DNA from 2 places in the Oceanobacillus sp. NCCP-135 genome. Region 1 is predicted to be linked to the other one. Evidence: a T-box and tRNA genes for the amino acid it is inferred to sense, from the RefSeq annotation. Region 1 holds a T-box; the other holds one or more tRNA genes.
What was found. A T-box is a leader RNA that pairs with one kind of tRNA and senses whether it is charged. The one in region 1 lies ahead of tyrS (tyrosine--tRNA ligase), so its partner is inferred to be a tRNA-Tyr.
Positions count from the first base shown of each region.

Region 2: it has a tRNA-Tyr gene. The T-box ahead of tyrS (tyrosine--tRNA ligase) is inferred to sense a tRNA for this amino acid. The anticodon was not compared.

Region 1 covers NZ_BAAKSZ010000003.1:29,741-36,047, reverse strand. The annotation lists gene tyrS (tyrosine--tRNA ligase) at 248-1,519, opposite strand; T-box leader at 1,573-1,786, opposite strand; gene AC6HVZ_RS02980 (transglycosylase domain-containing protein) at 1,908-4,916, shown strand; gene AC6HVZ_RS02975 (GNAT family N-acetyltransferase) at 5,070-5,723, shown strand; gene AC6HVZ_RS02970 (acetoin utilization AcuB family protein) at 5,724-6,307, shown strand, end outside.
Region 2 covers NZ_BAAKSZ010000032.1:9,031-15,337, reverse strand. The annotation lists gene AC6HVZ_RS16910 (YwaF family protein) at 39-758, opposite strand; gene fabI (enoyl-ACP reductase FabI) at 843-1,619, opposite strand; tRNA gene AC6HVZ_RS16900 (tRNA-Glu) at 1,889-1,963, shown strand; tRNA gene AC6HVZ_RS16895 (tRNA-Val) at 2,128-2,203, shown strand; tRNA gene AC6HVZ_RS16890 (tRNA-Thr) at 2,236-2,311, shown strand; tRNA gene AC6HVZ_RS16885 (tRNA-Tyr) at 2,360-2,444, shown strand; tRNA gene AC6HVZ_RS16880 (tRNA-Gln) at 2,455-2,529, shown strand; tRNA gene AC6HVZ_RS16875 (tRNA-Lys) at 2,880-2,955, shown strand; gene AC6HVZ_RS16870 (hydroxymethylglutaryl-CoA reductase, degradative) at 3,271-4,560, shown strand; gene mvk (mevalonate kinase) at 4,557-5,531, shown strand; gene mvaD (diphosphomevalonate decarboxylase) at 5,531-6,307, shown strand, end outside.

The DNA.
Region 1 (6,307 bases):
TTTTGTTAAACATCGATTTTGATCAATCTTTTTTCAAAATGGATTCTATTTGTTTAAAGTAGAATGCGAGTTTTAGAAGAATTTTAATCAAACTTAATTTCAAAGCCACAGTCTCTTTCTTGTCATATCCAGCCTATTTTATAATTTATCCAATCTCGTACTCATTATTAGCAATTTTATTCAATATAAGAGCCAAAATCCACTATGATTTCGGCTCTTCATTAACATAACATTCTCGTTAACACTATTATTTATAACTTACAAGAGAATACTTCTTTTTCCCACGTCGAATAATCGTGAACAAATCTTCTATCCGATCGTCGTCATTTACTTGGTATTGCAGATCCTGAATTCTTTCTCCATTTACATAAATAGCTCCATTATTAATATCTTCTCTTGCCTGCCGTTTTGATGAAGAAATGGATGCATTAACAAGCAAATCGATTAAGCCTATCTCCTCTTTTGCAGCATGATATGTTGGAACATCTTTGAATCCCTGTTTTATATCACTTACAGATAATTGCTTTAAATTCCCACTAAACAGTGATGCGGAAATCTTTTGTGCTTGCTCTAGTGCTTTATCACTATGCACAACGCTTGTCATTTCTTCAGCTAACCGCTTTTGTGCCATGCGATTTTCCGGCTGATTGGTAACTTCATCCTCCAGTTGTATCAATTCTTCTTCTGGTAGAAATGTGAAGTAACGAAGAAACTTCATCACATCACGATCATCTGTATTTATCCAGAATTGGTAAAACTCATATGGACTTGTTTTCTCCGGATCCAACCACACTGCTCCACCTGCCGTTTTGCCAAATTTTGTTCCATCAGCTTTGGTAATTAAGGGGACAGTAAGACCATAAACTTTAATTTCCACATCTTCCTGTTCTCTTGAACGGCGAATTAATTCCATTCCAGCAGTAATATTCCCCCACTGGTCACTACCGCCAATTTGCAATGTACAATTTTCCAGTTCATATAGCTTTAAGTAATCAAGGGATTGCAGAATCATATAACTAAATTCCGTAAATGTGATCCCCTGTTCAATACGGGCAGATACAGATTCCTTTGCCAGCATATAATTAATTCCGAAATGCTTCCCTGCGTCTCTCAGAAAGTCGATAATGTTCATATTCGCTAACCAGTCATGATTATTTCTTGCCACGACTGGATTTTCCCCTTGATCAAATTCCAATAACTTGGCGATCTGCTGCTTAATTTTTTCGCTGTATTCTTTAACAACTTCCCCTTCATTTAAAGAGCGTTCACTTGTACGACCACTCGGATCACCAATCATTCCTGTACCTCCACCAACTAAGGCGATTGGTTTATGGCCAGCTTTTTGAAATCTTTTTAACATTGTAATTGGCAGCAAATGACCAATATGTAAACTATCTGCTGTTGGGTCAAATCCACAGTATAATGTTACCTGATTCGTTGCTAAATGCTGTTCCAATCCTTCCCGATCTGTTGTTTGATGAATTAACCCTCGATTTTCTAAATCCTGTAAAATATTCATTTTCTTCACACTCCACCAATTATTTTATCCAAATAAAAAAACTCTCCCCTCAAAAAAGGGACGAGTTTATTACGCGGTACCACCCTTGTTGCTAAAAATAGCCACTTGGGATTGTTAACGATGTCTCCACCGTTCTATTTGACAATAAGTCAAATAGAAAATGCTCCAGATTGTAATTCGCCTGCAAATTTATACCAGCTCCCACCAAATACTGGCTCTCTTTCATAGTGATTTGCAAAACTACTGAAATTCCTTCATAGCTTTTAATTTATAGTATTATTATATATTGTTATCATATCTTTCATCAAAAAGCAATATTTTTTTAAATTTTTCACACGCAAAAACAGACTTATGCTATAATAAAATTGGAATTCTGGGAGGTTTTATCATGGATTATAAGCAATTATTCTACAAATATAAAAATAAAATAATGGATGTTTGGAACACTGGAAAAGTGCAACGTTCAACACGTATTACATACGATGTTTTTTGGAATGTCATCCTATTTTTCCTAATCATTGGCTTTATTGGTGTTTTCTTCGCAGGGGGAATTGGCGCAGGCTATTTTGCATCCCTTGTCAAAGATGAACCGATAAGAAGCTATGATGTAATGGCGAGTGACATCTATAATTATGAGGAAACATCAAAATTATATTTTGCAGATAATAAATACTTTGGCGATGTTCAGTCAGATATCTACAGAGAAGAAACCACTCTAGAAGAGATCTCAGAAACACTTGTCAATGCCGTGATTGCAACAGAGGATGAATATTTCGAGAAACACGAGGGAATTGTTCCAAAAGCAATTGTTCGTGCTATCCTGCAGGAAGCATTAAATTCGGACGTTAAGACCGGTGGAAGTACACTGACACAACAATTGATTAAAAATCAAATTCTGACCAATGAAGTATCCTTTGAACGAAAAGCAAAAGAAATATTATTAGCACTCCGTTTAGAACGTTTCTTTGATAAAGATGAGATATTAGCAGCCTATTTAAACATTGTTCCATATGGTCGTGATGCCTCTGGCGGAAATATTGCCGGAATTCAGACCGCTGCTCAGGGTATTTTTGGAATTGATGCCAAAGATGTTAACCTAGCACAAGCTGCATACTTGGCTGGTCTTCCACAAAGTCCTTCCGCATATACACCATTTGCAAATGGCGGTGGGTTAAAGGAAGAGGAAAGACTGCAGCCAGGACTAAATAGAATGAAAACAGTACTAAACAGAATGTATGAATCAGAATATATTTCAAAGAATGAGTATGATGAGGCGCTCAGCTATGATTTAGTGGCTGACTTTATCGAAGGTTCCCCATCACCAATCGAAAAATATCCAGTTTTAACTTTTGAAATTCAGGATCGAGCAACAGATAAAATCTTAAATTACTTAGCAGAAAAAGACGGATATTCAGAGGAAGACCTTGAAAACAATCAAGAATTAATGGATGAATATACCGCCTTAGCTGAGAGAAGTTTGCGGACAGAAGGCTATGAAATTCATTCAACAATTGATAAAGAAATCTATGATGCCTTTCAGAAGGTTGCAAAAAACTATCAGCATTACGGACCTGATAAGGTTACTGAACTGAAAACAGAAAATGGGTCTGTTAATGTAAAACAATATGTACAGGCTGCAGGCATGCTAATTGAAAACAAAACAGGAAGAATCATCAGTTTTCTTGGCAGTCGTAATTACAGTGAGGATGACCAGACGAATTATGCGACAAATTCATTGAGATCAAACGGCAGTACAATGAAGCCACTGGCTGCATATGGACCGGCAATGGAAATGGGTTATGTTCAGCCTGGTACACCAATTGCTGATATAGAAACAACGTGGGGGAATTACACACCAGGTAACTTTGATGAACGGTTCCATGGAATATTATCTGCACGACAGAATCTGGCGCATTCCTATAATATCCCTGCAATTAAAACATATTCAAAAGTAATGGACAGCAATCCGGTTGAAAATTACCTTAAAAAAATGGGAATTACTTCAATTGGTGAGGATGCGTATCAGTACAGATCTCTTGCAATAGGTACTGCTGAAATGACAATCGAAGAAAATACAAATGCTTTTACTACATTTGCAAATAAAGGGAAATTCATTGATGGTTATATGATTGAAAAAATCACAACAACTGATGGTGAAGTAATTTATGAGCATGAAACTGAACCAGTGGATGTATTTTCACCACAGACAAGCTATCTGATGCTTGACGTCCTGCGTGATGTAATCAGTGAAGGTTCAGGAAACTATGTAAATTCGCAGCTGAAATACAGAAATGTTGACTGGGCTGCTAAAACAGGTACCTCTCAATATGTAAATGACGTGCATTTCGTTGGTATGAATCCTAATGTAACATTTGGGACATGGCTAGGTTATGAGTTTAATGATTCACTCAGGTGTGATTCCTGCAGTCTCTACCATAGTCACCGAAATATAAAATTATGGGCAGAACTGGTAAATGTGGCAACCGATATAAGACCAGACCTGATGGCACCATCTGAAAGCTTTGAACGTCCTGAAGGAATTGTCTCCCGCAGCTATTGCGCAATATCAGGTATGCTTCCATCAGAGTTATGTGCACAAGCAGGATTGGTTCAAACGGATTTATTTAATGCCAAATTTGTACCGACCAAGACAGATGACAGTTTAATTAGGGGGAGCTTTGTCCTCGTCGATGGAAAAGCAGTGGTCGCTGGTCCAAACACCCCTAGTGAATTTGTCGAGGGTGATGGCCTTGCATTTAATCCTGCATTTTTGAAACGCATGGGATATGACAAATTAAATAATATATCAGAGCTTTTCCCCCGTATAAATCGGGAAAAATGGGAAAAGATTGGTGTCCCCGGTGCTGATGTCGGAAATGCAGTTACGGATGACGGCAAAGCTCCAAGTGCTCCCGGCAGCTTAGCTAAATCCGGAAGTAATTTAACATGGAATAAGTCGGCGAGCAAGGATGTGGTTGGTTATCGAATTTATCGTGCAGCTAAAGCAGGAGGTAACTTCAGTAGAGTTGGCAGCACAACTTCCACTAGCTATTCCGTTGGTGACAGTAACGCTGTTTATCATGTAAAGGCGGTTGACTACTTTGGACTTGAATCATCTGCATCACAGGAAATAATTGTTGGTGATATTTCTGATCCAGAAGAAGAAACACCGGATCCGGATACTGAAAAACCGGAAACCAATAACGACAATAAGAATAACGATAATAGCAAGGAAGATAATAACAGCACCGAAGATCCGCCAGAAGATAGCGGTGGCAATAATGGCAGTGACGACAGTGGCAACAAGGATAACGGGAACGGTTCAGAAAATGAGGGTGGTAAAGACAAAGATGATTCAGGAAATGAAAATGGTGGTACTGATAACGGAGGAAACTAAAACGTATCATAACTACCACAATAAAAAAGAAGGGATCCCGCCTCCCTTCTTTTTATTGCTTATTTTCATTTAGACTAAAAATTCACACCATTATCCTGTATAATAGAAATATGAAAGCGCTGCTATTTAATTAATATAACAGGTGGTGAAATAATGGAACATGTAAAGACTTATCATTCAATAATAAATGAAACACCTAATGGATCAATTATTATCGAGGGTCCGCTTTATTCAGAAGAACTGAAAACCTTCTATTTTCACGAACATTTAACTGCATTTCGTCCCGCTGAAAAACAATTCAAGGCCTTAATCGATATTGCTGATTTTCCAGAGGGAAGAATTATTATTGCCAGAACGAAAGATACCATTATCGGTTATGTTACATACTTACATCCAGACCCACTGGAGAGATGGTCCGAATTTAATATGAAAGACCTGATTGAATTAGGCGCAATTGAAGTGATCCCAAAATATCGGGGGGCAGGAGTAGCCTCCGGTTTATTGAAGGTATCTATGATGGATGATTTCATGGAAAACTACATTGTTATTTCAACGGAATATTACTGGCATTGGGACCTAGACAGAACCAAACTAAGTGTCTGGGATTATCGGAAAGTCATGGAGAAAATGATGGCCGCAGGTAGTCTCCTGCCAGCTCCAACTGATGATCCTGAAATCATTTCCCATCCAGCAAATTGTTTAATGGTACGTATTGGGAAAGATGTGTCTGAAGAATCGATAAAGCAATTTGATAAATTAAGATTCTTGCAGCGACATCACTATCGGAATTTACGGGAGGGATATTAATTGTTAGTTGAAGAAATTATGAAAACAGATGTTATTACATTACCACCAACAGCAACGATTTATGAGGCATTACAGCTACTCCAAAAGTATCGAATTAGACATATTCCAATTGTAGATGTGGATAAGCATGTTGTCGGTATTGTTTCTGATCGTGATGTACGTGATGCGAGCCCATCCAGTTTTATAAAAGATTCGGATCACAGCGAGCTGCAAAATGAAATCAGGTCCATCATGAGTCAACCGGTTATAACCATACATCCATTGGATTTTGTTGAGGAGATAGCCCGTATATTTTATGATGAGGAGTTTGCCTGCCTTCCAGTAGTGAGAGACAATAAACTTACCGGTATTGTAACAGAAAAGGATATGCTGTATAAGTTAATCCAATTAACGGGAACCCATGTACAAAGCTCACATATAGAAGTAAAGGTTCCACACAAACCCGGTATTCTACCAGAAGTAGCTTCCGTGTTTGGTAAAAGAAAAACAAATATTGTATCTGTACTGGTCTATCCTTATAAGAATGATCCGAATTACAAAATTCTTGTCTTTCGTATTCAAACAATGAACCCACTGCCTGTTGT
Region 2 (6,307 bases), on a different contig from region 1:
AAAATATATAATTATGCAATCTATTAGGCTATCCTTCTCTATTTTTTGGGTCCGAAAATCCTGGAGATCCCAAACAACAATAGAAAAACACCTAAGCTTAACAAACAAAGATTCACATAATACCAAATCCCACTCCCTAGCAAATCAAGTGGAGTACTAGCCGTCGGTGTAGCAGATAAATAAAGATAATTCGAACCCAGCCAAGGATTAACAAGAAATCCTATAATAGCAGCATAAATAAGTAATGATCCATAGGCCTGCATCGTCAATCTGAAAGTAATCTTCACCGAACTCATAAGCAGGAGAAAAACACTCACCCATGAAATAGCCGTATGATGGATAAAAAACTTCCAAAAGCGAAAATGTGGGAAATCCAAAGGCAGTTCTGGTGTTACCAATGCTGCAAAAGCAGGGATGAAACCGATAAAAAAAGTAAGATTAATCAACGTTTTATTATGTGTAACAAGGGCAATCGCTCCGGTGATACTCGCAATCCCACAAAGATGCAGGGGGATATGCTCCCGCAAACTCCATATTCCATTCGTTATTGTATAAATCTGATAGGATATTTCCGATAAAACCAGGATGGCAAATAAAGACCAACGTAAAGTATTGTACAAAATCGTGTTATTTTTGACTTTTTTATATGTAAGCAATAAAAGAATAAGGCCAATAAGATAGATTGTCAGCATGATGATGTGGCTGGTTCCAAATGTGATAAAAGGCTCACTGAACTGCTCGTTAAACCAATCTCCCATTAAAAACCCCCCTAATAAAAACAGATACACATTACTCTATATATATGTAATAAGTATCTGCTTCAGTTATTATTCTGTTAAAATTTAGCCGCCAATAATGTGATATCCCGAATCAACATGTAAAACTTCACCGGTGACTCCCCTGGAAAGCTCACTAACTAAGAATAGGGTTGCGTCGCCGACCTGATCCTGATCGACATTTCTGCGTAAAGGAGCTTTTTCTTCAATAACGCCCGCTTTTTCATTAAATCCGGACACCCCTTTAGCGGATAACGTACGAATAGGGCCTGCAGAAACCGCATTTACACGAATACCATATTTACCTACATCTTCTGCTAAATAACGTACACTGGCCTCTAAAGACGCTTTAGCGACACCCATGACATTGTAGTTTTTAATGACTCGTTCTGAACCAAGATAGGTTTGTGTAACAATGCTGCCACCCTCAGTCATCACTTCTTTAGCAGCCTTTGTTACTGCTACTAATGAATAGGCACTAATTTCCTGAGCTAACAAGAAACCATCACGCGAAGTATCAGCATATTCACCTTTGAGTTCATCCCTGTTTGCAAAAGCTACGGAGTGTATCAGTCCATAAATCACGCCAACTTTTTCTTTGATTTCACCAAAAGCCTCTGTGATGCTTTCATCGCTTGCAACATCACATGAAACAATTAATTTCGGTTCGATTTCACTTTTTTCTAAAAGCTTTACTAATTTTTGATAAGATCTTTCCTGCCTATTTGTAAAAATTAAATTAGCACCTGCATTATGTAGTGATTTTGTAATCCCCCACGCAATGCTTCGCTCGTTTGCGACCCCCATAACTACTATATTTTTGTCTTGTAATAATCCTGCCATGTTGCACCTCCAAAATGTATTTCTATTATATATAGTATAACTTACCTTTTTCGATTAAAGAAACCATTGTATAACAAAAGCTGACTTTTAAACCATCCTTCCCAATAAATTATACATGTTTCAACAATAACTGCATTTTTATAAAAAAAAACAGATTTTCCTCTTTACAAAGTTTGCATAACTGGTTATAATAAAATTCGTTGGTTTGAGACGAGTTTAAAAAAAGTGTTAAAAAATACATGTTGTCACTATTTACTAAGCCATTATATGGCCCGTTGGTCAAGCGGTTAAGACATCGCCCTTTCACGGCGGTATCACGGGTTCGAATCCCGTACGGGTCACCAATTTTTTTAAAAAAGGTATGTCTAGTATGGGATGTCCTGGACCTATGCTTACTCGTTCAATCATAAACATTTTCGCAACACATGCAATAGCACACCCTTGAAAAAGAGAAACTTATTTTCTGCATGCGAAGTATATTCAGGAAGTTTTACTTATCCTGTGTGTCGGAGGATTAGCTCAGCTGGGAGAGCACCTGCCTTACAAGCAGGGGGTCGCAGGTTCGAGCCCTGCATCCTCCACCATCTTTATTATCATATAACCGTAAATGAAATAAGCCGGCCTAGCTCAATTGGTAGAGCAACTGACTTGTAATCAGTAGGTTGGGGGTTCAAGTCCTCTGGCCGGCACCATGATTAATTCTTGCGTATATTTTTATATAAATAGTGCACAATATTTGCGGAGGGGTAGCGAAGTGGCTAAACGCGGCGGACTGTAAATCCGCTCCCTCAGGGTTCGGCAGTTCGAATCTGCCCCCCTCCACCACTTTTATTGTTGGGCTATAGCCAAGCGGTAAGGCATCGGGTTTTGATCCCGTGTATCCTAGGTTCGAATCCTAGTAGCCCAGCCACTTTTTTGTTTTTATGGGTTTTAGATTACATATTTTAAAATTAGGAATTATAATGAAGATAAGCTGTTAGCCAGTCGCATACATTCTGAGGATCTACAAAGTGCAGGTATGCGAGGAGTGCTGTATCACCGAAATTGCTTGCAACATGACGAGCATTCAAGATATACGCTCTTTAAAGCTTAAGAACACTCATAAAACATGAGCCATTAGCTCAGCCGGCAGAGCGACGAGCAACACTTCTACCGAGTAAGCTACGAGTAACCCCGATGCACTAAACATCCTTGAATAAGCTAGAAGAAGTAGGGGTCACTGGATGAGCGCATATACAACGCAAGTAAACATTAAAACATGAGCCATTAGCTCAGTCGGCAGAGCATCTGACTTTTAATCAGAGGGTCGGAGGTTCGAATCCTCCATGGCTCACCATTTTTTAATTAATAAATGAAGGATTTACATTATATATAGAGGACTATCAAATAAAACAAGGTTGTCATAAAAACTGCAACCTTGTTTATTTGCATTTTATACTGTTTTTTAACATAATAGATACAGTAATTTTTTTACATGAAAAGAATACCTCTAAATAAATATGATGAGGCATATTTTTAGTGAAATCCATGTTTTTCTACTGCTCTAAAATGGTACTTTCGTGTTATAATTATAAATTAGGAAAGTAATATAAAGAAAATTGATGATATCCTGTGTTATATACAATTATGATTTATAAAAGGATGATTTAGTATGAATACTTCCAGAATCCCTGGTTTTTATAATAAAACTGTTGACGAACGAAGAGAATTAATCATGAATATGCATACTTTTTCAGAACAGGAAAAAGCAGATTTGCTTTCAATAGAAGCACTCCCGGTAGAAACCGCAGACAAAATGATTGAAAATGTTATTGGAACTTTTCCCTTGCCACTAGGTTTAGGATTGAATTTTTTAATAAATGGGAAAGAATATGTAGTACCAATGGCAATTGAAGAACCTTCTGTAGTTGCATCGGCAAGTTATATCGCTAAAATTGTAAGAGAAGCAGGAGGCTTTACCACTGAGGCAACGGAAAGGGTTATGATTGGTCAAATTCAAGTAGTGGGATGCCCTGATATTCATGCTGCTAAAGAAGCGCTTTTAAATGAAAAGGAATCTTTAATAGAAGATGCCAATGCTGCTTATCCTAGCCTTGTAGCTAGAGGTGGGGGGGCAGAGGATCTGGAAGTAAGAATATTAAATGAAGCAGCTGATTCTGCCTATAGTCAAATGCTCGTTTTACATTTATATGTAAATACATGTGATGCAATGGGCGCAAATATTATTAATACAATGGTGGAGTCTTTGGCGCCTATAGTCGAAAAACTGACTAAAGGAAAAGTTTATTTACGAATCTTATCGAATTATGCAGATAAATGTCTTGCGCATGCCCGTTGTGTTATTCCACCAGCATTGCTCGAATCGGAAGGTTTTACTGGAGAAGAAGTTAGGGACGGTGTTGTACATGCCTTTGAATTTGCAGCATCCGATCCATATCGTGCCGTTACGCATAATAAAGGAATTATGAATGGGATTGATCCGATTGTAATTGCAACAGGGAATGATTGGCGAGCGGTAGAGGCAGGAGCTCATGCATACGCATCTCGCAGTGGACAATATAGTTCCATGACTAAATGGTCTGTCGATGAAAAGGGGAACCTAGTAGGGGAATTGGAATTGCCAATGTCTATAGGTACAGTTGGAGGTTCCATTCGAGTTCATCCCATGGCCAAAACCGTCCATCGTATTTTGGATGTTGAATCAGCACAGGAATTAGCGCAGGTTATCGTTTCGGTTGGATTAGCGCAAAATCTTGGGGCGTTGAAAGCATTAGTAACAGATGGTATTCAAAAAGGACATATGGCATTACATTCTCGCTCTGTTGCGATGGCAGCAGGGGCTACTGGGGAGATGGTTGATATCATTGCAGAACAGTTGATTAAAACAAAAGAAATCCGTGTCGGAAAAGCTAAAGAATTGGTGGAAAATTATACAAAATGAGTGCAGAAAAAGTAACAACAACAGAACAAACAGCTATAGGTATAGCTCATAGTAAGTTAATTTTAATAGGAGAGCATGCGGTTGTGCACGGACAGCCTGCAATCGCTATTCCTTTTCCATTAGTTGGTGTAGAGACGGTTATTGAACATGTTCCTGGTACTGCTAAAATTGACAGTACATTTTATTATGGACCACTTGAGCTTGCTCCGGCGGCATTAAGTGGAATTGTTAACTGTATTAAAGGTACATTAGATTATCTTGAATTACCATGTCAGGATTTGTTAATTCGAATTAAATCTTCTATACCACCTGGCAAAGGTTTAGGATCGAGTGCTTCTGTGGCGATTTCTGTAGTACGTTCCTTATTTAATTTTTCAAATGAAAATTATACAGACGAAGAACTACTGAGGCTATCTAATATTGCAGAAACATATGCGCACGGATCACCGAGCGGGATTGATACACTTACGATTACATCGGAATCTCCTGTATGGTATGAGAAAGAGCATCCGATTAAATTTATTAAACTTAGTGACGATTTTCATTTTGTTGTGGCAGATTCTGGAAGGGTTGGAGATACACGTTTGGCGGTGGAATCTGTAGCGGGTTTATTAAGATCTGCGCCTAGGAGAATTCAGCGAAAACTAGATCGTATTGGTGAACTGACCCATCAGGCAAAACATGCTTTAGAGCGAAAAGGGAAGCATATATTAGGACAAATGCTAAATGAAGCCCAAAAAGAATTGGAATCCTTAGGTGTGAGTGATACAGGGTTGAACAGACTGATTCAGTTTGCGCGTAAAGAGGGTGCTTTAGGTGCGAAGCTTACAGGCGGCGGTAATGGCGGCTGTATTATTGCATTGGCCCAAAATGAAGTTCATTCCAGACAGCTAGCAGAAAAATTAAGAAAGTTCGGGGCAAATGCTGTGTGGCCATTTGTGCTGAAAAAGACAAATAAAGGGGAAGAATGATGAAGGCTACAGCAAAAGCACATACAAATATTGCCCTAATTAAATATTGGGGTAAGCGCCAGGAAAAAATCATCCTGCCTACAAACAATAGCCTTTCCCTAACATTGGATGGATTTTATACAACAACAACGGTTGATTTTCAGGAAGAGTTAACAGAGGATTTATTTACGTTAAATGATCAGCCTATTACAGGCATACAGTATGATCGTGTTGCAAAATTTCTTGATCTTATCCGAGAAACTGCAGGAAAATACAATTTATTTGCACATGTTAAGTCAATTAATGAAGTGCCGACAGCAGCAGGGTTTGCATCTTCTGCATCTGGGTTTGCTGCACTAGCTGCTGCAGGATCAAAAGCAATTGGACTTGGTCTTAGTGATCAGGAACTTTCCCGAATAACACGACAAGGATCTGGTTCAGCCTGTCGCTCTATTTACGGAGGATTTGCTGAATGGGAAATGGGGAAAAACGCCGATGGATCTGATTCGTATGCTGTACCTGTAGCACCTGCAGATCATTGGGATGTTCGAGTAGCTGCGGTTGTTTTAACGGCTAGAATGAAAAAGGTATCCAGTCGTGAGGGAATGAAGCGGACAGTAGATACCTCTACCTTTTATTCGGGGTGGTTAGACAGTGTACCTCAAGATTTGCGGCAGATAAAGGACGGGATCAAGCATCGTGACTTTGAAATAGTCGGGCAAATAGCCGAGGCTAATTGTTTAAAAATGCATGCTACAACATTAGGGGCAAATCCTCCGTTTACATACTGGCTTGAT